Synechococcus elongatus PCC 6301: one gene and its partner. The protein of the gene in region 1 interacts with the protein of each later gene in a pairwise test. Links are inferred from orthologs where the notes say so. Each region holds a gene or a part of one and is shown on either strand. Other genes may lie near its edges. The genes, in order: ftsZ and SYC_RS10815.

What was found.
Region 2: the proteins of ftsZ (region 1) and SYC_RS10815 interact in binary tests that used the Bacillus subtilis proteins (3 or more experiments, as listed by UniProt). The link is inferred for Synechococcus elongatus PCC 6301 from one-to-one orthologs.

What each region holds. Positions count from the first base shown.
Region 1 is NC_006576.1:1,869,470-1,872,569, forward strand. Bases 81-2,861 are described here. They hold ftsZ (cell division protein FtsZ), read right to left. Parts: upstream 2,172-2,861; coding sequence 990-2,171; downstream 81-989. Other genes in these bases: SYC_RS09170 (phasin family protein), read left to right, coding at 81-214; thiD (bifunctional hydroxymethylpyrimidine kinase/phosphomethylpyrimidine kinase), read right to left, coding at 199-990; SYC_RS09185 (cell division protein FtsQ/DivIB), read right to left, coding at 2,391-2,861. Also shown: more of SYC_RS09170, read left to right, coding at 1-80; more of SYC_RS09185, read right to left, coding at 2,862-3,100. UniProt on the Bacillus subtilis protein: Essential cell division protein that forms a contractile ring structure (Z ring) at the future cell division site. The regulation of the ring assembly controls the timing and the location of cell division.
Region 2 is NC_006576.1:2,178,345-2,181,638, reverse strand. Bases 93-3,067 are described here. They hold SYC_RS10815 (cell division protein SepF), read right to left. Parts: upstream 1,881-3,067; coding sequence 1,305-1,880; downstream 93-1,304. Other genes in these bases: pipX (transcriptional coactivator PipX), read right to left, coding at 2,802-3,067; SYC_RS10810 (YggS family pyridoxal phosphate-dependent enzyme), read right to left, coding at 2,112-2,777; proC (pyrroline-5-carboxylate reductase), read right to left, coding at 375-1,169; plsY (glycerol-3-phosphate 1-O-acyltransferase PlsY), read left to right, coding at 93-365. In the rest of the region: more of plsY, read left to right, coding at 1-92; more of pipX, read right to left, coding at 3,068-3,071; crtL (lycopene beta cyclase), read right to left, coding at 3,193-3,294. UniProt on the Bacillus subtilis protein: Cell division protein that is part of the divisome complex and is recruited early to the Z-ring. Probably stimulates Z-ring formation, perhaps through the cross-linking of FtsZ protofilaments. Its function overlaps with FtsA.

The DNA of each region.
Region 1 (3,100 bases):
TGGTCCCGCTGGATCGCCCCCGCCTATCCCTCAGCCCATTCAGATCACGGTTGAGGAAGTCGAACCCGAGGCCAGTTCGAGCGCGGCCTCAACGCCTGCCGACAGTGCGCCATCTAACAATCCAGCTTCTGCTGCTGACGATCTGGAAAGTCTGCGTCAGCAAGTCAGTCAACTGCGAGAAGAATTGAACCGCCTCAATCAGAACAAAGGATAAAAATGCCCAAGCGGGCCTTGTCCTTGACCGATCGCGAGGCTGTGGCGGAGTGCTTTGGTGACGTAGTGTTTTGCGGCTTGGGCAGCTGCTAGAATCTCAAGCCCCAGCGCAGCATTGGCGGCGATCGCGGCGGCTAAAGTGCAGCCACTGCCGTGGGTATGGGGTGTGGCGATCGCTTCCGTCTTTAGGATGTGGGATCGTTGGCCATCCCACCACCAATCGACGCCGTGCCAGTCGCCGGTCGCTGCTCCACCTTTGATCAGCACGGCTTGCGGTCCAAGGTCTCGGATGATCCGTGCGGCGCGATCGAGATCAGCAGCGTCTTGGATGTCCATCCCGGCTAGTAGCTGAGCTTCGTAGCGATTAGGGGTCAAGACGGTTGCCAGCGGCAAGAGGTGATCGCGGAGGACAGCGATCGCAGCCTGATCGATCAGCACTGCACCCGTGCGCGACACCATGACGGGATCGATGATCCGAGGAATGAAGAGTGGTGCGATTGTCCCAGCAACCACTTCCATAATTTCGGCATTGAGCAGCATGCCGGTTTTCAAGGCTTGGGGCGGCAAATCAGAAAGCACCGCATCGAGCTGCGCCGCCACACCTGCCGGTGCGATCGCATCGACTCGAGTCACGCCTAGCGTGTTCTGGGCCGTCACACAGGTAATCGCACAGGTGCCGTGCACTTGATGGAAGGCAAAAGTCCGTAGATCGGCTTGAATGCCAGCTCCACCGCCGCTATCAGATCCGGCAATGGTCAGGGCGATCGGAACAGCCACTAGGGTCGGTTTTGAATTTTCCGTTGTAGGAAGGCCGGAATGTCGAGGCCGCCGCCGCTCGCCGGTGGGGCACTAGCTGGGTTGGGACTCACGCTGGGTTGGCTGGTCGGCTGGGACGTGCTGGTGGAAATCGTGTTGAGGTTGGGGCGATCGGTGCTGAAGCCCGTGGCGATCACGGTGATCCGCAGCTCTCCTTCCAATCGATCGTCAATCACGGCGCCGAAAATGATATTGGCTTCAGGATCGACGACTTCGTAAATCGCATCCGCTGCTGCGTTGACCTCATGCAGGGTCATATCGCGGCCGCCTGTGATGTTGAAGACAACGCCGCGCGCCCCTTCGATCGAAGACTCCAGCAGCGGTGAGCTAATGGCTGCATGAGCGGCTTCCCGAGCGCGGGACTTGCCAGAGCCGCTACCGATGCCCATCAGGGCTGATCCAGCATCGGCCATGACGGCGCGAACGTCGGCAAAGTCGACGTTGACCAGACCTGGGATCGTGATGATGTCAGAAATCCCTTGCACACCCTGCCGGAGAATATCGTCGGCGACCCGGAAAGCTTCTTGAATCGGCGTCTGCTCAGATATGGCGTGGAGTAGGCGGTCATTAGGAATAGTGATCAAAGTGTCGACTGAGCTTTGCAGTGCGGCTGTTCCTTCTTCCGCCTGCTTCATTCGGCGACGCCCTTCGAAGGTGAAGGGTTTGGTGACAATCCCAACCGTCAGCGCACCCACTTCTTTGGCGACTTCTGCCACGATCGGGGCAGCTCCAGTGCCGGTTCCACCGCCCATCCCCGCCGTGATAAAGACGAGGTCAGCCCCTTCCAAGGCGGCGATTAGTTCTTCCCGCGATTCTTCAGCGGCTTTCATGCCGATCGCAGGGTTGCCACCTGCGCCTAGCCCTCGCGTTAGTTTCTGTCCCAACTGCATCCGCTTGGGGGCTGCAGAGTGGAGCAAAGCTTGAGCATCAGTGTTGAGGGCCCAAAATTCAACCCCGCTGACATCGCTGCTAATCATGCGGTTGACCCCGTTGCTGCCGCCACCGCCAACGCCAATTACCTTGATGCGGGCAACGCTGCTGGGGATGATTAGTTCTTCTGGCTGCCCTAGTGCATCGAACCCCGACAGAGAGCCGTCACGGTTGAAGCCATAGGAATTGTTGATCGGCATAGGGTCGGTCATGGGGGTGAGTAGTAGCAGCCAACCATGGGCTTGGACAAGCTCGGTTGAACGCTAGTTTAGGGCAGCAAACTAAAAACAAGAGAATTATTGACGCACTCTGTCGGGAAAGGCAACTACAACCAATGGTTAGCGATCGCAAAATGCCGTTCCAAGTCGCAAAATTTGAGCGATTGCGGCTCATCCAAAAATACTAATTGCGGAACTAAAAACTCGATTGTCTTAGCGAGGGTTGGTTTGGAGCGATCGCGGTGGGGCTGAAGGCTTCATTTGCACGCGGGGTGTTGAAGGTTGGCGCAGATCGATGTAGGCGATCGCAGAGCGACTGGTTTTATCTGGAAGTTGTCGCAGGCGATCGAGCATGGCAATTTGCTGGGGAAGTAACTCGGGATTGTAGGGGCCACAGTAAACCGGCCCAAGCTCGGTTTCCAAAATGATGTTGGCAGGATCGCGCCAATCGAGCCCTTGGATGCCAACCGGGCTGGTGCGCAACAGAGAATAGAGCCCAGGCCACAGCCGTTGATAGGGTTCGCGGTAGCCACGCACTTTGAGGGTGGTGGTGGGCAGGGTTGCCCCCAGCCGTTCGTAGGCGCTGAGCGGATGCCAAACGCCTTGGCGATCGAGAATGCCCCAGCGCTCCTGTGGCGGCTGATTGGGTTCGACGACCACCCGCGAAGCCTGGGCAGTAGCGGTAATTTCTTGGACGGTGATGATTAGGCTGGCTGGCAGGAGACGGCGCTGAATTTGAACCGCTTGCAGAGGGGCGGCTTTCAGTAATTGTTGTTCTAAGCGTTGGGGCTGCAGCTGGAGCAGATTGAGGGGCATCTGCAGATTGAGGGTGGCCAAGAGGCGATCGCGGTTGAGGGTTTGCTGGCCTTGGATTTGAATGCGCCGTGGATCTTGGATGATCCAGAGCGGACGGGCCAGCACCC
Region 2 (3,294 bases), 310 kb from region 1 along the record:
TTGCTGCCTTTGCCGCGATCATTGCTGTCGTCGGTCACAGCCTGCCGGTTTGGCTCAGTTTTCGGGGTGGCAAATCTGTTGCCACTAGCTTAGGCGTACTCCTCGCCTTATCGCCCGTGGTTGGGCTGTCAGGATTCGGCGCTTTCCTCCTGCTCCTAGCCCTATTTCGGATTGTCTCGCTTGGCTCGATCGCCGGGGCCATTACTGTCATCGTCTTGATGCTGATCTTGCCGGAACCCCTACCAAACAAGATTCTGGGTATCGCTTCTGGGATTTACGTGATCTACCGGCACCGGAGCAACCTCGATCGCCTACGGCGGGGTGAAGAACCCCGCATTGGACAACGGCTATCAACCAATCGTTAAGGCAGGCACCTAGCCCAATTGTTGCGATCGCAGCGCTGCTGCTTTGACCGCTTCGATCAGGGCAGATCGCAGTCCATTTTGTTCAAGGGTCGCTACCCCCGCAATTGTGGTACCGCCGGGGCTACAGACGCGATCTTTGAGTTCGCCCGGATGCCAGCCGGTTTCTTGGAGCAATTCCGCCGTTCCCCGCACCGTTTGAATCGCCAGTTCAGTCGCGATCGCGCGGGGCAGACCAGCAGCGACACCGCCATCACTGAGGGCTTCAACAATCAGAGCGACATAGCCGGGGCCGGAACCAGACAGTCCTGTCACGGCATCCAATTGCGATTCCGGTACGGTGACAACGCGACCGACTGCCGCAAAAAATTCCTGTGCTTGGCTGAGCTGATCCGCCGTTACCTGCTGTCCAGCTGCGATCGCCGTTACCCCAGCACCCACCGTCGCCGGCGTGTTCGGCATGGCCCGAATCACCGCTTCATGCGGAAAAGCAGCCTCCAGCTTGGCCAAAGGTACTCCTGCCAAGATCGACAGGATCAAACGATCGCTGCGCAAATTTGCTAGGCCTGCCACTGCCGGATCAAAGACCTGAGGTTTGATCGCCAGCAAAACCCAATCAGCCTGAGCAGCTTCAGCATTGTCATCAACGCAACGAACGCCGTAGCGATCGTTCAGGAACTCACACCGAGCAGCAAAGGGTTCACTGACAGTAACGGCCGTCGCGGCCACCTGTCCTTGGGCCAACAGTCGGGCGAGCAAGGCTTCTCCCATCACGCCACCGCCAATGATGCCCAAGCTGCTGATCATGCCGTTTCCGACTCAAAAAACCATGCTTGATCCTAGAGCAACGAATGCCTGCCAAGCGCGATCGCAGGGATCGAACTCGACAGGCAAACAGATGTGGTGCCGTCTAGTGAGGGTTAGAACAGAGCGCCTAGCAGGCTATTGAGCAGCGTAGCGGCTATCGGTGCCCCAAGCCGGGGTCGGAGTCGCAGTCCGGCCAAAGCTAGTCGTAGTCTGCACCGGCTGGGCAGGGGACTCGTTCAGATACTGCTCGCCACCTTGGGTGGTGACATGAACGCAGCTCGGGGTGAACAGAAAAATGCTTTCGCCGACGCGCTCTTGGTGGCCATCAATGGCAAAGGTGCCACCGGCGACAAAATCGACGGCGCGCTGTGCTTGGTCAGGCTCCATCATCGTCAGGTTCAGCACGATCGTCTTGCGCTCGCGCAAAGCCTGAATGGCCTGGGGCATTTCTTCGAAAGAGCGGGGTTCCATTACCACCACTTCTGAGCTGCTGCTCAGACCGGGCAAGCCAATCACATTGCTGGCCGTACTAACCGGTTCAATACTGGCAGTCGGCGTATGGTTGCGCTGTCTCCGGCGGGAACTGGTTTCGGCAGCGTCGTTATAACCGTTGTAAGAGTCCGCTGCCACATCGTAGGTTTCGTACTCTTCGTCGTAGTCCAGCGACTCATTGAGACCGACGATATCGCGGATCCGGTTCACAAAAGACACGATCAGTTCCTCCAAGGGCAACGACACCACACTTTTCCGCTGACCACTAGCGAGAGCGCAGGGCACTGCTTAGGTCGATGGAGACGCAGTAGTAATAGCACAAACGGCAAGATTTCGACTGGTTTTACCGAACAAATCTCAGCTTTTTTTAAGGAAAGCCACTTAAAGCACCTGAAATGGCAATTGCCAGGCCAGTTCTAAGACGTAAAGGTTTGTTAACTATGGCCAAGATTACAGCGATCGCGGCCCAAATAACTGGGTTCCGACTCGAATCCAAGTTGCCCCTTCCGCCACAGCCAAAGGCCAGTCACTCGACATGCCCATCGAGAGTTCCGTGAGCCGTAGCTGCGGAGCCTGCTGCTGCAACTCGGCGGCGAAGGTGCGAGCCTGCGCAAACAGAGCCTGAGTCTCAGCGGCGGTGAGTCCGAGGGGCGCAATCACCATCAAGCCGCGGATTTGTACCTGTTGGAGTTGACTGAGCTGCGGTAACTCAGCCCGCAAATCAGCAGGGTCCCAGCCCGCTTTGTTGGGGTCAGGCAGGAGCTTCACCTGGAGGCAAAGCTTGGGCGATCGCCCCAACTCTCCCGCAATGCGATCGAGTCGTTCAGCCAAGGCCCAGCTATCAACTGAATGAATCCAGTCGAAATGCTCGACAGCTTTCCGGGCTTTATTGCTCTGCAGTTTTCCCAGCAGATGCCAAGTCAAATCGGGCAGATCCGTCAGTTCCGCTTGCTTAGCGATCGCTTCTTGGACCCGATTTTCGCCAAAGTGCCGCTGACCTGCTGCATAGGCTTCTCGGATGGCAGCAGCGGGATGGTTCTTGCTGACAGCAATCAGCTGAACGCTGGGAGGCAGTTGCGATCGGAGACTGGCCAACCGCTCGGCAATTTGGGCCATGCCTGCCTCTGACTCCCTAGCTGGCTACAGAAAGGTTTGTTTGAAGACTTGCTGCAGCTGGTTGTATTCCTGCAGACTGGCATCTCGGCGCAGCTGGCGCAGACGGTTGTCGACCAACATCCGCGCTTCATTACGACCGATTGGCTCAAAGCGGGTTCCCCGAGCATCAAAGGCTACGAGAAAAAAGAGGCGCTGAGCATAAAGAGTGGCGAAGAGTTCTTTGCTGTCCCCAAAGCTGCAGATTTGGTAGAGCAATCCGAAGGTGGGATGGTTGAGGTAGTTCTCGGAAGCCATTACTCGGGGGAATCGATCCTCAAGTGGAACCAGGACAAGTGCTCGCTAGGGTTCTGTAACAAGTGCAGCAGCGCTTCAAAAACTTTACGGGATATTGGCAAGGGCGGCTAGTTTTTAGCAGCTAGCGGGCCGCGATCGCTTGCCAAAAGAGTTGTAATTCGCGACCTTGTTGTTCCATCAGACCCCAGCGCACATCATTCGGCGCTTGGGCAAATAATCTGAG